Linked DNA regions of Sporosarcina pasteurii. The protein of the gene in region 1 interacts with the protein of each later gene in a pairwise test. Links are inferred from orthologs where the notes say so. Each region holds a gene or a part of one and is shown in the gene's direction. Other genes may lie near its edges. The genes, in order: AB1H92_RS01760 and ndk.

Region 1 (9,736 bases):
TTGCTCTTTAAATAAAGCAGATGGAGAATGATTGATTCTCTCCATCTGCTTTTTTGTTGGTAAAGTTTGATGGCTGTTACTACCGTAATTAACACATATGGGAAAGTACTCAACGTTATCAGAGAAGAATGCAACGCCCATGCTAAAGTACTCAACACAATCGCACGAATATCGGCAAATACATACATAATTTTATAATGCAATGTCAATATCCTGGTCATTTCCGTGACCGAGAGCATAAGCATATCCAAAGGTCGTTTGTTGCGCGTTGTTTTTTAAATCAATCGGTGTGGATACCTAATTTTGTTCTATAGATAATAGGGGCAGATCATCCAGCCGTATAGATAAGATAGAGGACGATAATAATATTAAAAGTAACCCACTTCGGCATCGTAGGAAAGGGATTATCACATTGATTCATAGACAATTATAGATATTAATTTGGTGAGGAAGTTCTAATTGTGTTTTTAGAACGAACATTTTATAATAAGTGAAGGTTGTTAATGAAGGATTATGTTAATCTTGAAAAAGTAATGTTCTCTCCAAATAGACAAATGACCGTGAAGTGAGGAGTCGTACAATGAAGAAAATAATGGTGACAGGTGCACTTGGGCAAATTGGTTCGGAGTTAATAATGAAATTGCGTTCTGAATACGGTGCTGACAATGTTTTAGCGACGGATATTCGACATGTAGCATCAAATGTAACGGAATCAGGTCCTTTTGAAATTTTAGACGTAACGGATGCGAAGGGCATGCATAAAATAGCGCAGGACTTCGGTGCTGATACAATGATGCATATGGCGGCACTATTATCTGCGACCGCCGAGAAAAACCCAGTATTTGCGTGGAATTTAAATATGGGTGGACTCTTGAATGCTTTAGAAGTCTCCCGCGAATTAAATTTACAATTTTTCACGCCTAGCTCAATTGGCGCATTTGGTCCATCTACGCCGAAAAAGAATACACCTCAAGATACCTTACAGCGTCCAACGACAATGTACGGCGTGAATAAAGTATCTGGTGAGTTACTCTGTGATTATTACTACGAAAGATTTGGTTTGGATACGCGTGGGGTTCGTTTCCCAGGGCTGATTTCAAATGTTGCGAAACCAGGTGGCGGAACGACAGATTATGCTGTAGATATTTATTATAAAGCGCTTGAAGAAGGAAAGTATACTTCTTATATTGCGGAAGGTACCTACATGGATATGATGTATATGCCAGATGCTTTACAAGCAATCGTCGATTTATTGGAAGCAGATCCTGCTAAACTGAAGCATCGAAACGCATTTAACGTTACAGCAATGAGTTTCGAACCGAGCCAAATTGCAGCTGCTATTCAGAAAGAAATTCCGACTTTTGAAATCGCTTATGAAGTCGATCCAGTTCGCCAAGCGATTGCAGATAGTTGGCCAGACGCCATCGACCCATCGGCAGCTATTGAAGAATGGGGATTTAAAGCAAAATATGACCTCGATAAGATGACGGTCGATATGTTAGAAAAATTAAAAGTAAAATTGGGCAAATAAACGCACCGACACTCAACGCAATGCGGTAAGATTTTGCTTTAAATTAATAAAAAGACTGAATCCTAGTGATTCAGTCTTTTTTATTCGCGTCATTTACATCATAAGGGGGAGTAGTGAGCGAATGATTATATATAATATCGTAGTAACAATCATGGTGATTGCTAGTACTCGGGTTACGTGAGATTTATTAATATGTTTACTTTCGTGATTCATCTATTCCATCGCTTAACGAATCTATACATAGTATACATCAAATTATCTCATTGTGCACACAATAAGAATATTCGCGTGTGTTATTTTAGTAAACTGTGAATAATGTGTGTCGTGAAGGCAGTATTAGGATTTTTGAGTACTTGTTTTAATTAATTGTCATATTAGATTATTCGTTAGTACTTAATGATTTATACCTTAATTAAAAACAAAAAACTCGACCGTATAAAAATAAGGTCGAGTCAATTGAATTTAGAATAATAAATGGGCAATACCGGCAACAATCGGTAAAGCGATTAGTGTACGTAATAGGAAAATGATCACTAAATCAAGGAAATTCACCGGGATTTTAGAGCCTAATAGGAGTCCACCGACTTCAGCCATGAATATTAATTGGGTAACTGAAATAGTTGCGACAACGAATAGTGTTAATTCAGACGTAATCAGTCCATTTGCCAAAATCGCAGGGAGGAACATATCCGTAAATCCAACAACCATCAGTTGTGCTGCATCTGCAGCTTGTGGAATATTCAACACCGCAAGAATCGGCTCAAAAGGTTTACCTAAAAACGTAAATACGGAAGTATATTCAGCTAACACAAGTGCGATGGTACCAAAAGCCATAACGACTGGAATAACCCCTAGCCACATATCAAGTACGTTTTTAAATCCTTCTGAAACCGTTCGAGTGAATGAACGGTTTGCTTCTGCTTTCGTCAAAGCATTTTCTAATCCGTGTGAAATTGAACTATACCCTTCAGGAAGCTTTTCTTCATCGCCAGTAAAAGGGCGTCCATCGATGTATTCATCTTCTTTATTTCCAAGTGGGTAAATTCTTGGCATGATGAATGCTAGAATTAGCCCGGTAAAAATGACTGTTCCGTAGAAAGGTAGGAAATAGGATCCGAGCCCTACTTCTTCAATAATTACAATAGAAAATGTGATAGAAACTACTGAAAATGTTGTTCCAATAATAGCGGCTTCTTTTTTCGTGTAATGACCTTCTTCATATTGTTTACTTGTTAATAAAACCCCAATTGTTCCGTCGCCAATCCAAGAAGTTAACGCGTCGATCGCAGAACGACCTGGCAGTTTGAACAGCGGACGCATGACTTTTACCATCATCGTTCCAAAAAACTCAAGTAATCCAAAGTTTAATAGAAGTGGTAATAATAAACCTGCAAATAAGAAGATCGTAAAGAGGAATGTAACAAGACCGTCTTCGCTAAGTAGGAGACCTCCTGTATTTTCATTCCAAATTGCTTCTGGTCCAATTTGAAGGACAACCAGTATAGCGAAAATGGCGCCAATAACACGTGTAATTACCCAAAACAGGGAAACGTTGAATAAGTTCACCCAGAAATTTGTCTCTTTTCCATCTGTATTGATAAATAAAAACAGGATAGAACCAATCGCAGCAATGATTAACGCAATTGTTGCTGTCCATGGCATGATTGGAGCGACAAAACTGGATAAGATGTCTGCTAGCGTTGCAATAGGTACTTTCCAATCGCCTGTGAGCTTTAAAGGAACCATAAATAAGATAACCCCGATTAAAGAGGGGATGATAAACGATAACCAAGTTGATAGACTATGTTTTTTCAATTTTTCTCTCTCCTAAATGATGAACTGGATGTATATTTATACATATTAACTTATTTTAATGTCTTTGTAAACAAGGATTTACATCTTTCAATCAAATTTACAGTGAGAAAATGAATGAATAATATCCAAGATGAATAATGAATGAATAGAAAGCTCCTCTGTTCTGACTATAATAATAGTTATATGCCAGGCTATACGGGTTCATGACGGGTATTTATGTCATACGATAAAATAAAAAAGTCCTATCGATTGTAAAAAAACAGTCGATAGGACGGTCTAACGTATAAGTCATTTCGGTTAGTTATTCAAAGTCTGCATGCCATTTATAGGAATAGAAACGCTCATAACGTAACCATTTAATCATTTCAGGATCGTTTTGTGCAAGTTTCGCTTCAGTTTCTTTCATCATCCAAACGGTTTGAGAAATGTGGGCTTTTAATGCGGCTAATTTCTGGTCCACCGTTTCTTCTACGTCATGAATGATGTCTGGCGTGCCAAGAATTTCTTTCGTATTATTTGCGAAGGCGACCGCATAAAGCTTTGGTCTTTCTTCTTCTTTCATTCGTCGAATCGCACGAACGACAGCGCGAGCAGTTGCTTCGTGATCTGGATGAACAGAGAATCCGGGATAAAATGAAATGACAAGGGAAGGGTTTGTCTCCTCAATTAACGATTCAACAAGTTTAACCATGTCTTCGTCATCTTCGAATTCAAGTGTTTTATCGCGAAGTCCCATCATACGTAAGTCGTCTAGTCCCATTGCTTCACAAGCTTTGAGTAGCTCGGTTTTACGAATTTCCGGTAACGTTTCGCGGGTGGCAAACTGTGGATTTCCTAGATTACGGCCCATCTCTCCTAATGTGAGACATGCATACGTCACAGGAACACCCATTTTACGATAGGCTGCAATAGAACCGGAAATGCCGAACGCTTCATCGTCTGGGTGAGGCAGGATGATGAGCACGTGGCGTTCTTTTTCAATCATGTCTTTTCCTCCTTAATATGTAAAAGGTGTTTCACTAATGTGCAAGGCAACAGAAAGTTTCCCATCCGCGTCAAGACCTGCTAATAAGAGTCGTCCTAAGTCGTCAACTTGGTAGTGTGTAATGCCTTGTGCATACACCCAACCCGACGGCAGCTTTAAGCCAACACGGTGAGGGGATTCGCCCACAATTTTACCAAGTTCAAAATTGACGACAACGTTACGAATAAACGCGCCTGCGTTTAAAAATCCTTCTTTAAAATGACTAGCGTATGAACCATTTGTCGTTTCCAAATGGATGTATACGTCTTTATTTGCAAAGGATGAAATAACTTCCTGTACATGTTCCGTTTTTACAATGTCCATGCAAAATCCTCCTAATAGAATAGCAATTATACTTTAGTATATCCATGTGGGCTTGGTTTTGCGATTCGTCTGCTTGAATGGATGAATTAGTATATGCAAAAAAACGGTTGAAGATTTCTCCAACCGTTCTAGACGCTTTACATTAAACTTCAGTCAACGTAACTTCAGGGGCACCGAATTTATTTTTTGCGCCGTGGTAGACGGGGCCAACGAAATCATTCAGTTGCCAACCGTTGGCAATCGCTGCTGTGACGAATTTCTTGGCTTCGCCGACAGCATCTTTGACATCAAGGCCATTTGCAAGGTTTGCTGTAATTGCAGCTGCAACTGTGCAGCCTGCGCCGTGGTTATAATGGTTTTCGCTTTTTTCTGCTTCATATAGCGTGAAAGCCTGTCCATCATATAATAAATCAGCAGCAGTATCAGATTTTAACCCTTTGCCGCCTTTAATGAATACATTTTTGGCACCATGTGCGTGAATTTTCTTCGCAGCTTCTTTCATTTCATCCAAAGATTTCGGCGTTCCTGTACCTGCCAGTTGACCCGCTTCGAATAAATTAGGGGTTACAACAAGTGCACGAGGTAAGAGGTGCTCGATCATCGCATCAACCGTTCCTGGATTGAGGACTTCATCTTCCCCTTTACAAACCATCACTGGGTCAATCACGACCGTTGAAAGTTCTGATTCTCGGATGGCATTACCCGCCGTTGCAATTACTTCTTCAGTGCTCAACATGCCTGTTTTAATCGCGTCGATGCCAGTTGAAACAGCTGTTTTAATTTGAGATTTTAAGACGTCTATCGGAAGTGAATAAACACTGTGGCTCCAAGTTGCCGGATCCATCGTAACAACAACTGTTAACGCAGTCATGCCGTACGTGCCATGTTCTTGGAAAGTTTTCAGGTCAGCTTGAATGCCTGCGCCGCCTGATGTGTCTGAACCAGCAATTGTTAAGATTTTCTTTAATGTCATGAAGAAAACTCCTTTGTTTAATTTGGCTTCAATTTATCATACAACCTACTTCTAAGATATCATAAGTTAGAAAAACATGTTCTGTATAGATGGAATAGTAGGTCAATTCAATCTAAAGGGAGTTCATCCGCAGATTGGATTTTGTATAACATATATGTAACAGATAGTGCAATCGCAATGGTGATAAATGCACCGATTGGATGACCGTAAATGAATAAAGCGATCGCAAAGACGAAAATTGCGAGGACACCAATGGCAGCAGATAGATAGAAAATGAACATCCCGAACTTTTTGGAGGGTTCAGGGATTTGTTCGCTATTTTTCGCAGCAGTTGTTAGGTTTCTAAGTTTTTCTCGCATTTGCATATTCATAGCCGGACATCCCTCCTAAACCCAATCTTATCATGACTCTCTTGTTGTTGGAACTATCAATTTGCTATACTGTAGAAATAGGAAAGAGTTGTTTTATCTGTAAGGGAGGTCGAATTATGCGAGATAAAGAAAAAATTGACGAGATTGAACGTTTATTAAAAGAGTTGAAAGCAAGCGAAGAAGAAACAGCTGTCACTGTGGAAGAAACTAAGGAACGTCCGAAACGTCCTTCAAACTTTTGGCGTGTCGGCAAGCTTTTTTTATCATCATGGAAAAAGTCTGCTCTTCTTGTTGCTGTACTCGTTTTGTTAATGGTCATTACGTTGCCAATTGCAGCGTTTTATTTTATAAAGAATGGCAGTACTTTTACGGAAGAAAAAGGAGCCTTTCTGGAAAGGGTTCAAAATTTAAATGAGCTGGCCACTGCCGAGGCTTATACGAAAGTGATTATTGAAAGACAGGATAATGCGGTCTTTGGTCAAAGTATCGGGCTGAATTTGCCGGGCACGAAACGCCAATTGCTCGTCGTCATACCTGGTTCAGTTAAAGCAGGTGTTCATTTAGGTCAGTTAAGCAAAAAGGATATTGTTATTGATGAAAAAGAGAAAACGGCAACGTTAACCTTGCCACGAGCTAAGTTTTTAGGTGGGGCGGAGATTTATTTTGATGAAGTTGAGGTTTTTTCTTATGAAGGGTTATTTAGAGAGAAGGCCAATATTAAAGAAGCTTATGAACTTGCCGAGGAAGCGAAGCGGCTAATTATAGAAGAAACGACTGGACAAGGTGTGCTTCAAATGGCCGAACGGAATGCTGAGAAGACGCTAAAGGAAATGTTTTCTTTGGCAGGGTACGATGTGACAATCCAATTTAAGGAGTGATACAACGTGCAAAGGAATATATTTAACAATGATTGGGACGCGTTACTTCAAGCTGAATTTGAACAGCCTTATTATCAATTGTTAAGACAGTTTTTAAAGAAAGAGTATGCTGAAAAAACTGTGTATCCACCGATGGACAACATATGGACTGCTTTTAAATTAACGCCTTTTAATCAAGTGAAAGTTGTCATACTCGGACAAGATCCCTACCATGGTCCAGGGCAAGCGCACGGATTGAGTTTTTCCGTTAACGCAGACGTTCGGATTCCGCCAAGTTTACGCAATATGTTTAAAGAATTGGCTTCAGATATGAAGTGTGAATTACCGACAACAGGAACGCTAACTGGTTGGGCGAAACAAGGTGTGCTGATGTTAAACACAGTCTTGACCGTTCGTAAAGGAGAGGCGCATTCTCACCGAAGACAAGGATGGGAACAGTTTACGGACGCAGTAATTCGACATTTATCAGCAAGAGAAAAGCCAGTAGTTTTTATTTTATGGGGGAGACCGGCTGGGGAGAAGAAGAAATTAATCAACCTATCTAAACATGCCGTTGTGGAGTCGGTTCATCCGAGCCCTTTAAGTGCACACAGGGGATTTTTTGGGAGTCAACCGTATTCAAAAACAAATCAGCTGCTAACAGCTTGGGGTGAGAAGCCGATTAACTGGTGTCAGACAAGTGATGTTCTGTAATTCTCGAACGAGTCGTGGTAGAGTGTGAGAAAACGAGGTGTTAGAAGATGGTCAATTGTTTTCAATGTGAATCTTTTTTCGTCACATGGGATCGTCAAAATCCTCGCGGTTGTAAAGCGTATGGTTTTAAAACGCGAGAATTGCCATCGAATGTTGTGAAAAGATCGTCTGGAATGAACTGTTTAAAATTTAGGCGAAAGAAAGGGAATGTAAAAAAATGATTTCCTATAATCGTGTATTCGAGGAGATGGAACGTCAATTAATGAAAGCAAAACATGCAGATAATCCGAATGATATGCGTGAAGCACTTGCTGCAATTCGTTCATTAACTGAAGTGGCACTTGGCGGAAAAAACGAAATTCATGATGAAATGGCCACAAACCAAATTGCAACGCCACAAGCGCAGCCAGTGCAATCATTAAATTCGCTTGAGGCTGCGCCGCTTGAAGAAGACGGTGCAAATGGAAGTTCACTGTTCGATTTTTAGTGGGAAAATAAAAGCAATGATATGAAAGTAGGTTTTATGATGCCATTTTTTATTGTCGCTGGTGCGGTCAATGCAGCCATTGCTGTTATGCTCGGGGCATTCGGTGCGCACGGATTAAAGGACAAATTGTCAGAGAGATATTTGGAGATTTGGGAAACGGCAGTACAATATCAAATGTTTCATGCGCTTGGATTATTAGCGATTGGGATTTTAGCGAGTAGTTCTATTTGGGGAGCAAGTCCACAACTAAATTGGGCAGGTTATTTACTGCTTGCGGGCATTATTATCTTCTCGGGAAGTTTATATGCGTTAAGTTTGTCAGGAGTTGGCGTGCTTGGTGCCATTACCCCAATTGGCGGTGTGTTATTTATTGCCGGTTGGATTTTGTTAATTATTGCTGCGGTAAAAGGGTAAAATATAACTGCAAAACGCTTAAAAGCGGCAATTACATACCTTACACGCTAAAAAGTACCCCTCAATCGTTATCGTTAACGATTAGGGGTACTTTTTGTTTATACGAGGCTACTTAAATTTCTCTTTCTCCAATTGTTTGTGGGAAATATTCCATCTCTTCATAGAATTCAGCGTAATCAAAGTAAATCATCGGGAAAAGGAAATCGTGCCCACTAGACGTCTCTGTAATGATGACGTGATCCCGCCCGGCTGCCTTCACTACACCATCAACATTTCTTACGTTCAACGTTTGTTCAAGTGTGTGTGCGAAAGAGAAATGAAAAGTGCCTGGCTTTCCGATGTTTAGCCGTAAAATGTTTTCAATGTAAGATTGTTCACCTTGTGGCAATCCAGTTGGCCTACCGGTTGGTATTGTGACAGGCGGTGGCACCATTTGTTGTGGATTTTGATTGAAAAAATTAGGTTGTTGGAAATTTGGATTCCAGTAATATTGGACCATGTTTTCATCCTTTCACTTATCAATTACGTTTTTTATAATGCCATTCGCTTCGTAAAGACGGAGAAGGCACTTGAAGAACTATTAAACCGTAGGACATACACTCACGAGAGGCGCGAAAAAACAATGTGACTTATAACGGCCTGTATTCCACTGACCGTACCACTGGGCAGGACAAGCACCTGTAGGCATGAAAAACCATAATGCACGGCTAGCAGGAGAGAAACGTTCTCCAGCTATAGCACGACGAGCAAGGAGGATGTCTTCTGGACGCGCTCGTTGGTAAAAGTAACCTTTCGTCGTTGCTTCAAATCCCCCCGGTCGTTGGAAGACCATTTGTTCCAATGTACGGATGTCTCTAAAGTCTAAGCAATCTCCAAGTACCCGATTGACACCTACATTGCCAACCATGAGCATGCCTTCAGCTCCATCCCCCTCCGCTTCAGCACGCATTAATCGGGCAAGCAGCTCGATTTCTGCCTGATTGTACGCAATCACTGCCAAAGAAAAACCTCCTCAAGAGGACTGTATGCGAAATCCTTTTAAAAAATGTCCGAAATGAACTGTGATTTTGATAGACAAATGGAAAAGGAGGGCTATGATTATGGATCGTCAATATCATTTCAGACTTCATGGTATTGTATGAATCAAAACGATATTTTAGAATGACTGAGTTAGATGTTTATCATAAAAAATATCCGATAGTGTTTTAAACTGGGGAGCGTAGTAC
Region 2 (2,755 bases), 1.5 Mb from region 1 along the record:
TCGTAAAGATCTTAATTACATAGAAAAGGAACTTGAATGTTCCGTTGATTCGGCTTCCCCGATTATTCGGCAAGCTTCACTTCACCTATTACGCGCAGGAGGAAAACGAATCCGACCTATTTTTGTCTTGCTTGCTTCTGAATTCGGACAATTCTCTTTAGAGCGAGTTGCAAAGGTTGCGGTATCCCTTGAGCTTGTTCATATGGCTTCCCTCGTTCATGATGATGTCATCGATAATTCAGATATGAGAAGAGGGCATCCAACAGTTAAAGCGAAATGGAACAACCGGATTGCGATGTACACGGGTGACTATATATTTGCACAAGCACTTGTTTCAATTGCGGATATTAAAAATGCTGCAGTTCACCAATTACTTGCGAAAACGATGTTGGAGATTTGTGAAGGTGAAATTATACAAATAGAACATCAACGTGTTGTCAATCAAACGGTTCGCGATTATCTTCGCCGGATAAAGCGTAAAACTGCTTTACTATTATCATCGAGTTGTGAGCTAGGTGCTCTCGTATCGGGCGCAGAACCAGCTGTAGTAAACAAGCTAAGTCGATTTGGTTACTACGCGGGGATGTCGTTTCAAATAACTGATGATATTCTCGATCTCACTTCGACAGATGAAGAGCTTGGCAAGCCAGCTGGAAGTGATTTACTAAATGGTCATTTAACGTTGCCAATATTTTATCTGAAAGATGATCCAGCATTTCAACCCTATATGGAGCAAGCTTTCAGTGGCAACTTAACTGAACAAGCGAGAGAAGATATGTTAGCGTATGTCCGCAGTTCCGGGGCAATAGAAAAAGCTGCCGCGGTGAGTGACTTATATTTACAAAAAGCGAAACATGAAATTCGTGCACTCCCAGAAGGTAAAGCGAAGAAATCTTTTATTCAAATCGCTGAATTTATTGGTAAGCGTAATTATTAATAACCTAAATGCTTGAAAGAAGTATAAACCGATGATACGATTTACAAGGGGATTTCACCCTGTCAATGTACACATAATTAGAGGAGTGTTTTTAAATGGAAAGAACATTTTTAATGGTAAAACCAGACGGCGTTCAGCGCAACTTGATTGGCGACATTGTAAGCCGTTTTGAAAACAAAGGTTTCCAACTTGTTGGTGCGAAACTAATGCAAGTTACAGAAGAACTAGCACAACAACATTACGGAGAACATAAAGAACGTCCATTTTTCGGCGAACTAGTTGATTTCATCACATCTGGACCAGTTTTTGCAATGGTTTGGGAAGGTGAAAATGTTATTTCAACAGCACGTCTACTCGTTGGTGCAACAAATCCAACAGAATCAGCTCCAGGAACAATTCGCGGTGACTACGCAGTAACTGTAGGGAAAAATATCATCCACGGTTCTGACTCACCAGAATCTGCAGTTCGTGAAATTGGTCTTTTCTTCAAAGAAGAAGAACTTGTATCATACGACAAAACAATGTCTACTTGGATTATCTAATTCATTGAATAAAGCAGCCAAGCGGTTTCCGCACGGCTGTTTTTCTTATAATTAACGAAGACTTTTAGTGTAACGTTGCAACTAACGCTATTTCGAAGTCTTTTTTAATAAATTCATACTGGAACGTTGGCGATAATTGGAATGTGTCAAAGGGCCTATATGATGTGATGCAAGTAGAAGTTCCGTCTCATGATGACTCTTTTTACGATTTTAAACATCTTCATGAACATATTAAAAATTGCTCGGCAAACGCCGGGTTTTCTTTTATTCTTTCACAGAAAGAAGGGAGCATCATGCCGGATTATCAAACATTTATTGGAAATATTAAGCGTAAAACAGGGATTGATTTATCACTTTATAAAGAAGCGCAAATGAAAAGAAGGCTAACTTCGTTATATGAAAGAAAAGGGTATAAGGATTTTGCTACTTTTTATGATGCCATACATAATGATCGCGCGATATTAGATGAATTTTTAGATAGAATGACGATTAATGTCTCAGAGTTTTATCGAAACAAGGAACGTTGGGATACACTTGATCAAAAGATTTTCCCCCGACTGCTTACTAAAACGAAAAGACTGAAAATTTGGAGTGCGGCTTGTTCGACTGGGGAAGAGCCCTATTCGTTAGCGATGGTTCTCTCCTCACATATACCCCTTCGAGACATTTCTATCTTTGCGACAGATTTAGATGAAGGTGTTTTGGATCGTGCGGAGATTGCGCTTTATCCGGAGCGTGCTTTAAAAGATGTTCCGCGTAATGTTGTCAGCAATTATTTTGTCAATGAAGGCAATCATTATCAAGTAAAAGACGAGATAAAAAGAACCGTCACTTTTAAAAAACATAATTTATTAAAGGATCGGTATGACACTGGGTATGACTTAATCGTTTGCCGAAACGTCATGATTTATTTTACCGAAGGGGCAAAGGAAGAAATTTACATGAACTTTGCCAAAGCGTTAAAGCCTGGTGGCGTTTTATTTGTTGGAAGTACTGAACAAATTTTTAATCCAGCGAAATACGGATTTGAATCAATCGAAACATTTTTTTATAAAAAACTATAATTTACATATTGTTTTTGAATATTTTCAAAGATAAGTATAGTCGAAACTCAAACAATTTGGTATAGTGCTATGAAATAGGAATTAAAAAAGCGCAGTGCGTTGCCTAAATTGAGATAGGCATAAAACGAGCAAATCACGGACGCGCGATATACAAGAAAGTGAGGGAATGGGAATGAGATTTTTTACAGCAGGAGAATCACACGGACCTCAAT

Evidence for each region.
Region 2: the proteins of AB1H92_RS01760 (region 1) and ndk interact in binary tests that used the Escherichia coli proteins (3 or more experiments, as listed by UniProt). The link is inferred for Sporosarcina pasteurii from one-to-one orthologs.

What each region holds. Positions count from the first base shown.
Region 1 is NZ_CP160452.1:368,754-378,489, forward strand. The notes cover bases 5,910-8,765. They hold AB1H92_RS01760 (uracil-DNA glycosylase), read left to right. Parts: upstream 5,910-6,922; coding sequence 6,923-7,609; downstream 7,610-8,765. Other genes in these bases: AB1H92_RS01750 (hypothetical protein), read right to left, coding at 5,910-6,038; AB1H92_RS01755 (DUF4230 domain-containing protein), read left to right, coding at 6,155-6,916; AB1H92_RS01765 (YwdI family protein), read left to right, coding at 7,827-8,096; AB1H92_RS01770 (DUF423 domain-containing protein), read left to right, coding at 8,136-8,510; AB1H92_RS01775 (spore coat protein GerQ), read right to left, coding at 8,623-8,765. In the rest of the region: AB1H92_RS01725 (L-threonine 3-dehydrogenase), read left to right, coding at 581-1,531; AB1H92_RS01730 (YjiH family protein), read right to left, coding at 1,994-3,346; bacillithiol biosynthesis deacetylase BshB2, read right to left, coding at 3,648-4,331; AB1H92_RS01740 (YojF family protein), read right to left, coding at 4,344-4,694; thiD (bifunctional hydroxymethylpyrimidine kinase/phosphomethylpyrimidine kinase), read right to left, coding at 4,837-5,667; more of AB1H92_RS01750, read right to left, coding at 5,775-5,909; more of AB1H92_RS01775, read right to left, coding at 8,766-9,009; AB1H92_RS01780 (cell wall hydrolase), read right to left, coding at 9,091-9,510. UniProt on the Escherichia coli protein: Excises uracil residues from the DNA which can arise as a result of misincorporation of dUMP residues by DNA polymerase or due to deamination of cytosine.
Region 2 is NZ_CP160452.1:1,859,447-1,862,201, reverse strand. The notes cover bases 53-2,755. They hold ndk (nucleoside-diphosphate kinase), read left to right. Parts: upstream 53-1,032; coding sequence 1,033-1,479; downstream 1,480-2,755. Other genes in these bases: aroC (chorismate synthase), read left to right, coding at 2,716-2,755; AB1H92_RS08660 (protein-glutamate O-methyltransferase CheR), read left to right, coding at 1,773-2,543; AB1H92_RS08670 (polyprenyl synthetase family protein), read left to right, coding at 53-937. Also shown: more of AB1H92_RS08670, read left to right, coding at 1-52. UniProt on the Escherichia coli protein: Major role in the synthesis of nucleoside triphosphates other than ATP. The ATP gamma phosphate is transferred to the NDP beta phosphate via a ping-pong mechanism, using a phosphorylated active-site intermediate.